3 regions of the Leclercia adecarboxylata genome follow, and region 1 is predicted to be linked to each of the others. Evidence: predicted binding sites of a transcription regulator. Region 1 holds the regulator's gene; each other region holds the start of a gene.
The links. Region 1 encodes CRP, which controls carbon source genes, mostly activating them, when cyclic AMP is high. Its sites were predicted from a motif close to ATGTGANNNNNNTCACAT; they were not measured.
Positions count from the first base shown of each region.

Region 2: the regulator CRP is predicted to act here: its motif matches at 1,677-1,694, upstream of azuC (stress response protein AzuC).
Region 3: the regulator CRP is predicted to act here: its motif matches at 2,095-2,112, upstream of rhaS (HTH-type transcriptional activator RhaS).

Region 1 covers NZ_CP040889.1:1,648,445-1,652,635, reverse strand. Annotated here, with positions in the region: gene FHN83_RS09725 (YccS/YhfK family putative transporter) at 1-1,590, opposite strand, end outside; gene crp (cAMP-activated global transcriptional regulator CRP) at 1,648-2,280, opposite strand; gene FHN83_RS09715 (OsmC family protein) at 2,591-2,995, shown strand; gene FHN83_RS09710 (phosphoribulokinase) at 3,064-3,933, opposite strand; gene FHN83_RS09705 (YheU family protein) at 3,964-4,182, opposite strand; gene FHN83_RS09700 (hydrolase) at 4,185-4,191, opposite strand, start outside.
Region 2 covers NZ_CP040889.1:114,685-118,875, reverse strand. Annotated here, with positions in the region: gene FHN83_RS02415 (RpiB/LacA/LacB family sugar-phosphate isomerase) at 1-71, shown strand, start outside; gene FHN83_RS02410 (MFS transporter) at 112-1,533, opposite strand; gene azuC (stress response protein AzuC) at 1,746-1,829, shown strand; gene FHN83_RS02400 (DUF2766 family protein) at 1,925-2,176, shown strand; gene FHN83_RS02395 (anaerobic C4-dicarboxylate transporter) at 2,256-3,599, opposite strand; gene FHN83_RS02390 (non-heme ferritin-like protein) at 3,770-4,191, opposite strand, start outside.
Region 3 covers NZ_CP040889.1:1,960,583-1,964,773, forward strand. Annotated here, with positions in the region: gene sodA (superoxide dismutase [Mn]) at 1-19, opposite strand, end outside; gene rhaR (HTH-type transcriptional activator RhaR) at 205-1,053, opposite strand; gene rhaS (HTH-type transcriptional activator RhaS) at 1,128-1,964, opposite strand; gene rhaB (rhamnulokinase) at 2,268-3,737, shown strand; gene rhaA (L-rhamnose isomerase) at 3,734-4,191, shown strand, end outside.

The DNA of each region.
Region 1 (4,191 bases):
CAGGCGGATGGCCTCCTGATCGGCCTCCAGCGCGTCGTGGGCGTTCTGGCGCAGCAGCCCGCTTTGCCATTGCGGCCACAGCCATACCATCCCGCCGAAAGCGATTAAACAGCCAATCAGGGTGTCGGCCAGTCGGGCGATAATAAACTGCTCCCCGTTCAGCGTGATCAGCTGAAGGGTGTACACGGCGGTCACCGTGAAGCCCACCGTCGCCCAGCCGTAGTTCTTACGAATGAACAGATAACTTACCAGGGTGACCATCAGCATCCCCGTCAGGGTGTAGCCTTCCGGAACGTGGAAGTGCAGGGTAACGCCGGCAATAACCAGCCCCGCCAGGGTACCGGCCGCCCGGTGGAGAATGCGTACCCGCGTGGCGCTGTAGCCGTTTTGCGTCACCAGCAGGACGGTCATTAAGATCCAGTAAGGCTTAGGCAGATGCAGCGCCACGCCCATCAGGCTGGCGATACTCAGCATCACGCTGATGCGGGCCGCATTGCGCAGGGCGGCAGATTTAAGCGACAGATAGCTTCTCAGGGCGGGGATCAGCGGCAGGCGCTTCTGCTTGTCCGCCATCAGATCGCGCGGATAGAGCGGACGCTGGGTGCGGAGCACGCGGGCAATCCGGCTGAAGTGCCATGCGCAGAACTGACCCACCGGGTTATCCGGGTGCTGGCGGGCGATTTTTTCCAGCGCGCCAAGCTGCTTGTCCATGTTGAAGCGGGTGGGATAGCGATGATAGAGAATGTCATCCGCCAGCACGCGCAGACGGGCGGCGACGGTCAGGGCGTTCCAGCGGATCACCGCTTCGGCGTGGCTGCGCTCCACCAGCGTTTGCACCTCCTTCGGATGATGCAGGCTGACGGAGATGTGCTCCTGCAGATCCAGACCCACCTGGAAGGTACGCAGCAGCCGCTTGTATTCATGATTTTTGTTCGCGGCAAGCATGTGCAACTGCTGATAACACTGGCTAATCAGGTCGACCACCTTCTGCTGGCGGGCCAGCAGCGGCGGTAACGATTTTTCAGGGTCGGTATGCTGGGTCAGCAGGGTGTATTTGGCTTCGCAGTAATCGGCCAGTTGGCGGTAGAGCACGCTCAGGGATTCACGCAACGGCTGCTCGCGCCACATCCAGAACCAGAACCAGTTGAACAGCCCGTACCACAGGGTGCCCAGCGCGTAGATGAGCAGCGGCGCCCAGATCGGCATATTTCCCGCCAGGCTCAGGGTAAAGATGGCGGCAATCAGCGAGGCGGGCAGCAGGCGGGCATGCAGGGCGCTGATCTCTGCCGTGACCCCTAACGTCATCGCCAGCACCGTCAGAATGAGGGGCAACGGTATATCGCGCGCCAGCAACAGCTGCACGGCCAGGCTACAGCCGGCAAACAGCGAGCCGCCAATAATCAGGCGTTTAAAAAAGCGTTTATGGGGCGTGTCGAGGCCAGCAATGTTGCAGCAGGCGGGGACGAGGGAGAACAGCAGACCGTATTGCAGATAACCGAGAACTAAACCCACAGCCACAGGGAGACACAACACCAGGGTTTGCCGCAGTGCGTAGTTAACTTCCGGGTGATAGATGAGCCTGCGCCACATGGGTGAGAGAGACAAAAACGGCGTGTCATCGTGCGATGCCACGCCGTCTGAGTGGAATTAACGTGTTCCGTAAACCACGATGGTTTTACCGTGGGCGGAAATCAGGTTCTGATCTTCCAGCATTTTCAGAATACGGCCCACCGTCTCACGAGAACATCCGACGATCTGACCAATTTCCTGACGGGTGATTTTAATTTGCATACCGTCCGGGTGGGTCATGGCGTCTGGCTGTTTCGCCAGGTTCAGCAGAGTCTGAGCGATACGGCCCGTCACGTCCAGGAAGGCGAGGTTGCCCACTTTCTCGGAAGTGACCTGCAGACGGCGAGCCATCTGCGAAGAGAGGCGCATCAGGATATCCGGGTTAACCTGGATCAGCTGGCGGAATTTCTTATAAGAGATCTCAGCCACTTCACACGCGGTTTTCGCACGGACCCAGGCGCTACGCTCCTGACCTTCTTCAAACAGGCCCAGTTCACCGATAAAGTCTCCCTGATTCAGGTAAGAGAGGATCATCTCTTTGCCTTCTTCATCTTTGATCAGCACTGCTACTGAGCCTTTGACGATGTAATACAACGTTTCCGCTTTTTCACCCTGGTGAATCAGCGTGCTCTTCGATGGGTACTTATGAATATGGCAATGAGACAAGAACCATTCGAGAGTCGGGTCTGTTTGCGGTTTGCCAAGCACCATGCGCTGTTATCCTCTGTTATAAGCTGTCTCCAGAGTCTGGCTGTGTACCTGTACTCTGGGGGTTGCAATCGAATTCTTCCCCCTGCCTGGGGAGCGGCTGTCACAATAATTAGCAGCCTGTAATGTGTGATGTCCTCTGCATACATGTGTAACGTCAATGTATTACTGTAGCATCTCGACTGTTTTAGCATAGGTTTTGCCGCGTGTCTCCTGGTGTCTCGCTTCAGCTTGATGCAGGTCGACTTCCGTTGCCAGAATTGTTACTGGCGCGTAATCTGACAGGAAAAATGCAATCCTGGAGTTAATAAAAATGCAAGCACGTGTGAAATGGGTTGAAGGGTTAACCTTTCTCGGTGAGTCTGCCTCGGGCCACCAGATACTGATGGATGGCAACTCCGGTGACAAAGCGCCAAGTCCGATGGAAGTGGTTCTGATGGCGGCGGGTGGATGCAGCGCAATCGACGTGGTATCGATTCTGCAAAAAGGCCGTCACGACGTGACTGACTGCGAAGTAAAGCTGACCTCAGAACGCCGGGATGAAGCGCCGCGCCTGTTTACCCATATCAATCTTCACTTCGTGGTGACCGGCAAAGAGCTGAAAGACGCTGCGGTCTCCCGCGCGGTGGATCTCTCTGCGGAGAAGTACTGCTCCGTGGCGCTGATGCTGGAAAAAGCGGTCAAAATTACCCATTCGTATGAAGTGATCGAGGCATAAGCTTGTGGGGCATCGTGCGGTCTGATGCCCTCACCCCGACCCTCTCCCACAGGGAGAGGGAGAACAGATTAAGCGATCTTCTTGCCTTCCATCAGCCGCTGCACCAGCGGCGTCATGATTAACTCCATCGCCAGCCCCATCTTGCCGCCCGGCACCACCAGCGTATTCATGTGCGAAATAAACGAGCCCTGCAGCATCGCCAGCAGCCAGGGGTAATCGATCTCGTCCAGATTGCGGAAATGGATCACCACAAAGCTCTCGTCCAGCGAAGGGATGGCTTTTGCCGCAAACGGGTTCGAGGTGTCCACGGTCGGGACGCGCTGAAAGTTAATATGGGTGCGGGAAAACTGCGGCGTGAGGAAGTTAATGTAATCCTCCATGGAGCGAACCACGGAATCCATCACCGCTTCACGGGAGTGGCCGCGCTCGCTGGTATCCCGCGTCAGCTTCTGGATCCACTCCAGGTTAACGATAGGCACCACGCCCACCAGCAGATCGACATGGCGCGCCACGTCGTGTTGCGGCGTGACGACCCCGCCGTGCAGACCTTCATAAAACAGCACGTCGGTGGGTTCCGGCAGCGGCTGCCAGGGAGTAAAGGTACCCGGCACCTGGTTCCACGGCACCGCTTCGTCATAGGTATGCAGGTATTTGCGCGACTGGCCGGTCCCGCTGCGTCCGTATTCCGCGAAGGTCTGCTCCAGCATGCCAAAGTCGTTGGCATCGGGGCCAAAGTAGCTGATATGTTTGCCGAGATCGCGCGCTTTGCGGATTGCCATATCCATCTCAGGACGGGTGTAGCGGTGAAAGCTGTCGCCCTCTACCTCTGCAGCACGCAGATGCAGTTGCGAGAAGATCTTACGGAAGGCGAGGCTGGTGGTGGTGGTGCCTGCACCACTCGACCCTGTAACGGCAATAACCGGATGTCTGGCGGACATAGCAACTCCCTGAGTGGAAAGAGTGTGCGATCAGTCGCGAAACTGACCACGGGGCATGATATTCACCGTCTCGTGCAGTTCGGACCACACCAGAACGGCCTCACCGCTTTTAAGCTGCTGTTTAACATCGGCGACTTTCATTTCAAGCGTGCGTTCATGTTCACCATAATCTGTGCCCTCACGCAATACAAAGCTTTCAATCAGATTATCCAGCGTTTCGGGAGCCAGATCCTGCCAGGGAATGATCATGTTTACTTT
Region 2 (4,191 bases), 1.5 Mb from region 1:
TCCAGCAGTGCTTCTTTGAGAACTGCCAGGACAAAGAGATCGAAGCCTTTGTTCGCGGCATTATCGGCTAAGTTGCCAACATCAGTTAAAGCCAGCTTGCGCTGGCTTTTTTTATGCCTGTTTTCGGGATACCGCGCTGCCGGCATCTTTCACCAGCCGCAGCGTATCCACCATCCCCAGCAGACAGACCAGCGCAATGGCGACAAACGCCAGCCGGAAGCTGATCCCCGGTAGAGATTCCATCCCCAGCAATTCACTAAACAGCTCGCCGATGCGGATCCCGATAGCACCGAGCGTAATCCCCAGCCCGACCGCCAGCTGCGTCGCGGTGGAGAACAGCGTGTTTGCATAGCTCATCTGCGGCGAAGGCACGTCGGCGAAGGCGAGGGTGCTGATGGCGGTAAACTGAATGGAACGGAACACGCCCCCCAGGTAGAGGATCAGCATGATGACCCACACCGGGGTTTGCGGCGTCAGGAAGGCGCAGGCCAGCAGAGCCAGCACGTTCAGCGCGCCGTTAATCAGCAGCAGCTTTTTGAACCCCAGCCCGCGCAGCAGCGGCGTGGTGGCGGGTTTAATGGTCAGGTTGCCGACGAACACCGCCAGCACCAGTAAACCGGAGTGGAACGCGTCCATGCCGAATCCCACCTGAAAGAGCAGCGGCAGCAAAAACGGCACGGCGCTGATGGAGGCACGAAACAGCGAGCCACCAAACATCGTCACGCGAAACGTGGGCACCTGCAGGGCATCGAGGCGGATCATCGGCCACTCGGCGCGTCTGAAATGGCGCAGGGCATAGATCATGGTCACCATCCCGATCGCCAGCAGCGCGAGGGTAACCGTCGTATTCACCTGCTCCGCCCCCATCATCTCCATGGCATACACCAGGCTCACCATGGCAACCGAGGTGGCGATAAAGCCGGGCGTATCGAACGGGCGGCGCGTCTCTTCATAGATATCCGGGATGATGCGCAGCGCAAGCACAATAGCAATCAGCCCCAGGGGGACGTTAATAAAGAAGATCCAGCGCCAGTTGGCGTAGCTGGTAATAAAGCCGCCCAGCGGCGGGCCGATGATGGGCGCCACCAGCGCGGGCCAGGTGAGGGTGGCGATGGCGGTAATCAACAGATGTTTTGGCGTGGTGCGCAGCACGGCGAGGCGACCAACCGGCACCATCAGCGCGCCGCCCATCCCCTGCAGCACGCGCATGGCGACGAACTGATCGACGCTGGTGGCGAGACCGCAGAGCACCGAGGCGAGGGTAAAGATGGCCAGGGCAAGGGTGAAGACCTTGCGGGCACCAAAGCGGTCGGCGATCCAGCCGCTGGCCGGAATCAGCACCGCCAGGGTGATGAGATAGGCGCTGATGCCGATATTGAGATCCACCGCCTGCACGCCAAAGCTCTTCGCCATGTCGGGCAGCGCCGTGGCGATCACCGTACCATCCAGGAACTCCATAAAGAATGCGCCGGCCACTAACAGCGCAGCGGGGGAGATCCCGCTTGCCGCTTTGCCGGAGAGTTTTTCGCTCATTTTTCCTCTGCCACTTAAACTTTTTTTTAAAAATTTACAGGAACAAGTTCTCTGCTAACGCCATGAATTCTTTTTATTTTTAATCGGAACGCTGTTTTGCTTTAAATAAACTGCCGTGATGAATATCACAAAAAGATTGATTTTTGTGACGCAGGTCACATTATAAGCGCATCAACAATAACACCTGCATAACATTTAGCCGGAGCATAATGATGAAATTGCGCAAAATCCTGAAAAGCATGTTCGAATCCTACTGCAAGACCTTCAAGGACGTACCGCCAGGCGCGATGTTCTGATAAAAAAACCTGCTTCGGCAGGTTTTTTTGTGCCTGTACGCCGCATCAGCGCTGACGTTTTGCTACTATGGCGGCCTTTCAAACAGGAGAAGCCTATGTCTCAAAACCTCAGTGCCGATCAGGAGCTGATCTCTGACGTCGTTGCATGCCAGCTGGTCATCAAACAAATCCTCGATGTGATTGAAATCATCGCCCCCGCAGAGGTGCGCGAAAAGATGTCGAGCCAGCTGAAAAACATCGATTTCGCCAGCAATCCTGCATCGGCCGACCCCGTCACGCTACGCGCCGTACAGAAAGCCATCGCGCTGATTGAGCTGAAGTTCACGCCGCAGGGCGAATCTCACTAAAATAAACCGACGTTTTGAATTTAGAAATGGTTTTGTGAAAATAATGAGAACGGGCGACGAGCGTCGCCCGGCATGACAGTTACATAAAGGTCTGTACCAGCAGATAGCTCATCGCACAGGCACAGCTTACCCCGATAAGCCCCGGCAAAATAAAGCTGTGGTTGATAATGAACCTGCCGATGCGCGTGGTGCCCGAGCGGTCAAAGCCAATGCAGGCAAGATCGCTGGGGTAGGTGGGCAGCACAAAATAGCCGTATGACGCCGGGAAGAAAGCGATCAGCATTTTCGGCTCAATCCCCAGCATTAATCCCATTGGTGCCACCGCCGTCAATGCAGCCGCCTGGCTGTTGACCAGTTTCGACACCAGGAACAGCACTATCGCATAGGTCCACGGGTGACTTTTCACCACCCCTTCCAGGGCAATCTTCAGCTCCTCCAGATGCGCCTGGAAAAAGGTGTCGCTCATCCACGCCACGCCAAATACCGAGAAGATCGCCACCATCCCGGCCTTAAATACCGCCCCGTTTGAGATGGACGCGGCATTGACCTTGCAGACCATCAGCATCACGGCCCCGGCAATCAGCATCATCATCTGGATCACCAGGTTCATCGACAGCGCCGTCATTTTGCCTTTGACCTCAAAGGCCGGACGCAGCTCGGGCAGGGCACCCAGCAGCACCACCACGGCGATACCGGCAAAGAAGATCCAGGTTGACCAGTACGCCTGCTTCGGGAAACGCTCATTCATTAACGTCTCGGTGCTGCCGTAGATGAATTTACGCTGCTCGGGGTCCCGCAACCGGGCCTGAAACTCCTCGTCGTCGGCCAGATCTTTGCCGCGGCGCAAACTCCAGAGGGCGGCAATCGCCACGCCGAACAGCGAGGCCGGAACGGAGATGGCAAGGATTTCCAGAATGCCAAACGCGTGACCAATCCCGTGCTGCGCGGCCAGGATAGATACCAGCGACACCACGGCGACCGAGACCGGCGAGGCGGTGATGGCCATCTGTGAGGCAATAGATGCCACCGCCATAGGCCGCTCCGGGCGGATACCTTTTTTCAGCGCGATATCGGCAATAATCGGGAACATGGTATAGACCACATGGCCGGTGCCGCACAGGAAGGTCAGCATCCAGGTGGTGAACGGGGCGAGCAGGGTGATGTGTTGTGGATGCCGCCGCAGCAGACGTTCGGCGCACTGCATCATCACGTTCAGCCCGCCGGCAGTTTGTAGCGTGGCCGCACAGCCGATAACCGCAAGGATCGTCAGCATCACATCCACCGGCGGTTTACCGGGCTGCAGACCAAAGACAAAAGTGAGAATAAAAAGGCCAATGCCGCTTATCAGGCCCAGCCCCATGCCACCAAACCGGGTGCCGATTAGCAGGCACAAAATAATGACCAGAAACTCAACGGTAATCATGCGTATCCCTCGTGTAAGAATGCAAAATTTTGCAAATCATTACACGAAGAAGGGTTATTCGATGGGAGCCAGATCTGATTTGTTAAAATTCAGAAAAAGCAAAGAGTTGGCAACGTTTTTTTAACGAAAATACCCGGCGCAGAGCCGGGTATTAAGCAGGATACGCAGGATTAGTGATGCTGGTAGTTTACAACGTTAAGCAGGTGACGATCGGTCTGCTCAAGGCCCATGCCGGTGCGGCGCGCCTGGCGAACTTCTTCGAGGATGGTTTTCAGTAATACGCCATCCTGCAGCTGATCTTTTTCAATGTCATTCAGGAAGTTGAGCGTGGAGATGTCCTGCATTTTCCGCGCTTCATCGGTTAACTGATGAAGCGTCTGGCAGCGTTGCTCGTACTCTTCGAGGGTGCGCTGGAAAACGGCTTCCAGGCAGGTGCAATATTCATCCGACATATCCACTGGCTTCAGAACCGGCATCGCGCCAGATTGTTTCAGAAAATCAAAAACGCGCATCATCTGCGTGACGTTGCTCTGCGCCTGGGTCCGCAGGAAGGTTGCGGAACCATTTAGCTTATGTTCTGAACACCAGTCGC
Region 3 (4,191 bases), 310 kb from region 1:
ATGGCAGGGTATAGCTCATAATCATCTCCATTATTGTCGGGCGGCAAACGTGTTAATGCCGCGTAAGCAGTTGGTTCATTATAGTTAATTAAATGATATTGAAAATGTTTATCAATGCCGTAGTTTTAATAAGGTTATAACTTTTCGTTATGTCACTGATCTGGCGGGGCGTGTGGAGAACTCAGGGGGTTGGTGAATATTCTATTACGCTGCGTTATGGCTGCGATGCCGCCACTGAACCGGCGTCATCCCCACCTCGCGGTTAAACACCACCGAGAAGTAGTTGCTGTCCTCAAAGCCGCACTGCATGGCCACTTCGCTGACCATCAGCTCGGTATGCTGCAGCAGATACTGCGCATGGCAGATGCGCAGCTGGCGCAGATAGTGGTTGACCGTCATGCCGGTCTGGGTACGAAACTGCTGGCGCAGGGCGCGCTCGCTGCACTGCTCCTGCTCGCAAAACTTCTCCAATACAAAGCTGCGGTTCAGGCTGCCGGAAAGGGCGGTGATGAGCTTATCCAGCAGCGCTTCCGGCTCGCTGGCTTCGGGGTTGTCCGGGGCGTAGCGGTAGCGTCTGAGCATGATCGTCAGCTGGGCAAACAGCAGTTCCGCCAGTTCAAACGCATGAGGGTCGTCCTTCAGGCTCTCCTGCTCCAGCTGGGCGATGACCTGGCGCACCTGAGCCATGCCGTTGCTGCCGAGCCGCCAGTGCGCCGCGCCGCGGGCATTCAGAAAGCCGGGGATGTTGGCCCCCCAGTCCACGTTGAGCTTCAGCCGGTCGGGGCAGTAGATGATGTTCTGCAGCACCAGATCGTTCACCGAGGCGTAGGAGTGTTTGTCCTCGGCGCGGATATAAAACAGGTCGCCGCGGGTGATGCGATAAGGGCGATCGTTGAGGATATGCAGGCCGTTGCCGCGCCACACCAGCACCAGCTCGCAGAAATCATGGGTGTGTTCGGCAAAGACATTTTGCGGATAGCGGTCCGCCACCGCGACGGCCTGAGCAGCGGATGCAAAAAAATCGGCTCTGCGAAGAATCAACTGTCCTGCCACGTCACAACCTCTACCGGGGAATAACCTGACATTATTACCCGCTTTGCGGCAATAAAACGGTGATTTTCCTCGCGTTACTGAAGGGAGGCATCCCGGCCCTGGCGAATATCGCGCGGCGACCAGTTGAACTCACGGCGAAACAGGGTCGAAAAGTGGTTACTGTCGCCAAAACCGCAGCGATAAGCGATATCCGTGACGCTGTCATCGGTATGGCGCAGCAAATGGCGGGCTTTGATCAGCCGCAGACGGTTCAGGTAGCGCTGGGGCGTCTGACCGGTGTGCTGCTTCAGCTGACGATGCAGGGTGCGCAGCGACAGCGAGAAGTTATCCGCCAGCGTCTCCCAGCAGACATCTTCCGCATAGTGATCTTCCAGCCAGGCCATCAGCTGATTGAGCCGGGCGTCGTTATTCGCGGCCCCTTCCACCAGACTGCCCCGGCGCAGCAGCACCAGCAGCTGCATAAACAGGATTTCGCGGCTGGCGAGAGCGTGGGTCTCCTGGCCCTCTTCCGACTGCTCCATCTGGCTTACCAGCTGGCGCACCTGTTGCAGCGTGGACTGGTTTACCCGCCAGTGTGACGGGTAGTGGCCATCCTGCTCCTGAGGCAACAGCTGGTTCAATCCCGACAAAAACTGGAACGCTTCCGGAGAGCGATAGAGCACATTTGTCAGGCACAGGTTGTCGGTATGTTCGTACATGTGCCGGTCGTGATCGCGCACAAAGCACACCGTCCCGCCGCTGATGGTGTACGGCTGCCCGTTAAAGACATGGATGCCCGTCCCGTGCTCCACGATCACAATCTCATGAAAATCATGATGATGTTCCGGAAACGCAGCCTGGGGCAGCCGCGGCTCAATCGCCACAGGCGAGTGGCCTGAAGGGAAAAAATCCACGCTGTGCAGTACGGTCATAACGGGTCACCACCAGATGATAAGAGTTCTCAAAATAGTAATTTAGGGTTCCCCGGCTCACCTTAAATTTTCGACAGCAAATGGCGCAAACCCTGTCGCTTTTTCAAGAAACGGCGGGAAAGATCCGGAAATGCGGACACCGTCACACCGCCTGTTTTTGCCGCTAAAAACCGAAATTGTGAACTCTCTCACGTTCATCTTTGAATTCTTGCCAGCGCCTGAAATGCGCTGTCACTGGCAAGAAGGTCGCTTTCCCTTCCCTTTTTTACACTCACCGGCAATGACTTCAATAAGGATCGGACCATGACTTTCCGCCATTGTGTGGCTGTCGATTTAGGAGCCTCCAGCGGCCGGGTGATGCTGGCAAGCTACCACCGCGAGGAGCGCACGCTTGTGCTTCGCGAAATCCACCGTTTCATTAACTGCCTGCAGAAGCAGGATGGTTTTGACTGCTGGGATATCGACACTCTGGAAGCGGAGATCCGCGCCGGGCTGAATAAGGTATGTGAAGAGGGCATTCGCATCGACAGCATCGGGATTGACACCTGGGGCGTGGATTACGTGCTGCTGGACAGCAACGGCCAGCGCGTGGGCCTGCCGGTCTCCTACCGTGATGACCGCACCGACGGAGTGATGACCCACGCCCTGGAGCAGCTCGGCAAAGCGGAGATCTATGGCCGCAGCGGCATTCAGTTCCTGCCCTTTAACACGCTCTATCAGCTGCGCGCCCTGGTGGAACAGCAGCCGGAACTGGTGGCGAACGTCGCCCACGCCCTGCTGATCCCGGACTACTTTAGCTACCGCCTCACCGGCCAGATGAACTGGGAATATACCAACGCCACCACTACCCAGCTGGTGAACATCAATTCCGATAACTGGGACGAGAACCTGCTCCGCTGGACCGGCGCGCCGCGCGACTGGTTTGGCACCCCGACCCATCCCGGCAATGTGATCGGTCACTGGATCTGCCCGCAGAAGCATGCCATCCCGGTGGTGGCCGTGGCCAGTCACGATACCGCCAGCGCGGTGATTGCCGCGCCGCTGGCCTCAAAGGATGCGGCGTATCTCTCCTCCGGCACCTGGTCGCTGATGGGCTTTGAGAGCAAAACCCCCTACACCAGCGATAGGGCCCTGGCAGCCAACATCACCAATGAGGGCGGCGCAGAGGGTCGCTACCGGGTGCTGAAAAATATTATGGGCCTGTGGCTGCTGCAGCGGGTGCTGAAGGAGCATCGCATCAGCGACCTGGCGACCCTGATTAGCGAGACGGAAGCCCTGCCGGCGTGCCGTTTCCTGATCAACCCTAACGACGACCGCTTTATCAACCCGGCCAACATGAGCGCCGAGATCCAGGCCGCCTGCCGCGACACCGCCCAGCCGGTGCCGGAGAGCGCCGCCGAACTGGCGCGCTGCATCTTCGACAGCCTCGCCCTGCTGTATGCCGAGGTGCTGCACGAGCTGGCGACCCTGCGCGGGAAGCCGTTCAGCGAGCTGCACATTGTCGGCGGCGGCTGCCAGAACCAGCTGCTCAACCAGCTGTGCGCCGACGCCTGCGGCATTCCTGTGTTAGCCGGGCCGGTTGAGGCCTCGACCCTCGGCAATATCGGCATCCAGCTGATGACTCTCGATGAATTGACCAACGTCGACCAGTTCCGCCAGGTGGTGACCGGCAACTACGGCCTGACCACCTTTAACCCGAATCCCGATCATGAGATTGCCCGCTACCAGGCGCAGTTTCAGCAACAACGACCGACTAAGGAGCTTTGCGCATGACCACTCAACTTGAACAAGCCTGGGAACTGGCTAAACAGCGTTTCGCCGCCGTGGGCGTGGATGTCGAGGAGGCTCTGCGTCAACTCGACCGTCTGCCCGTCTCTATGCACTGCTGGCAGGGCGACGACGTCGCCGGTTTTGAGAACCCGGGCGGCGCGCTGACCGGCGGGATCCAGGCCACCGGTAACTATCCGGGCAAGGCGCGTAACGCCGCCGAACTGCGTGCCGATCTGGAGCTGGCCCTGAGCCTGATCCCGGGCCCGAAACGCCTGAACCTGCACGCCATCTATCTGGAGTCCGACGAGCCCGTCGAGCGTAATGCCATCAAGCCGGAACATTTTAAGAACTGGGTTGAATGGGCGAAAACCAACAAGCTGGGGCTGGATTTTAACCCCTCCTGCTTCTCGCATCCCCTGAGCGCCGACGGGTTCACCCTCGCCCACGCCGATGAAGA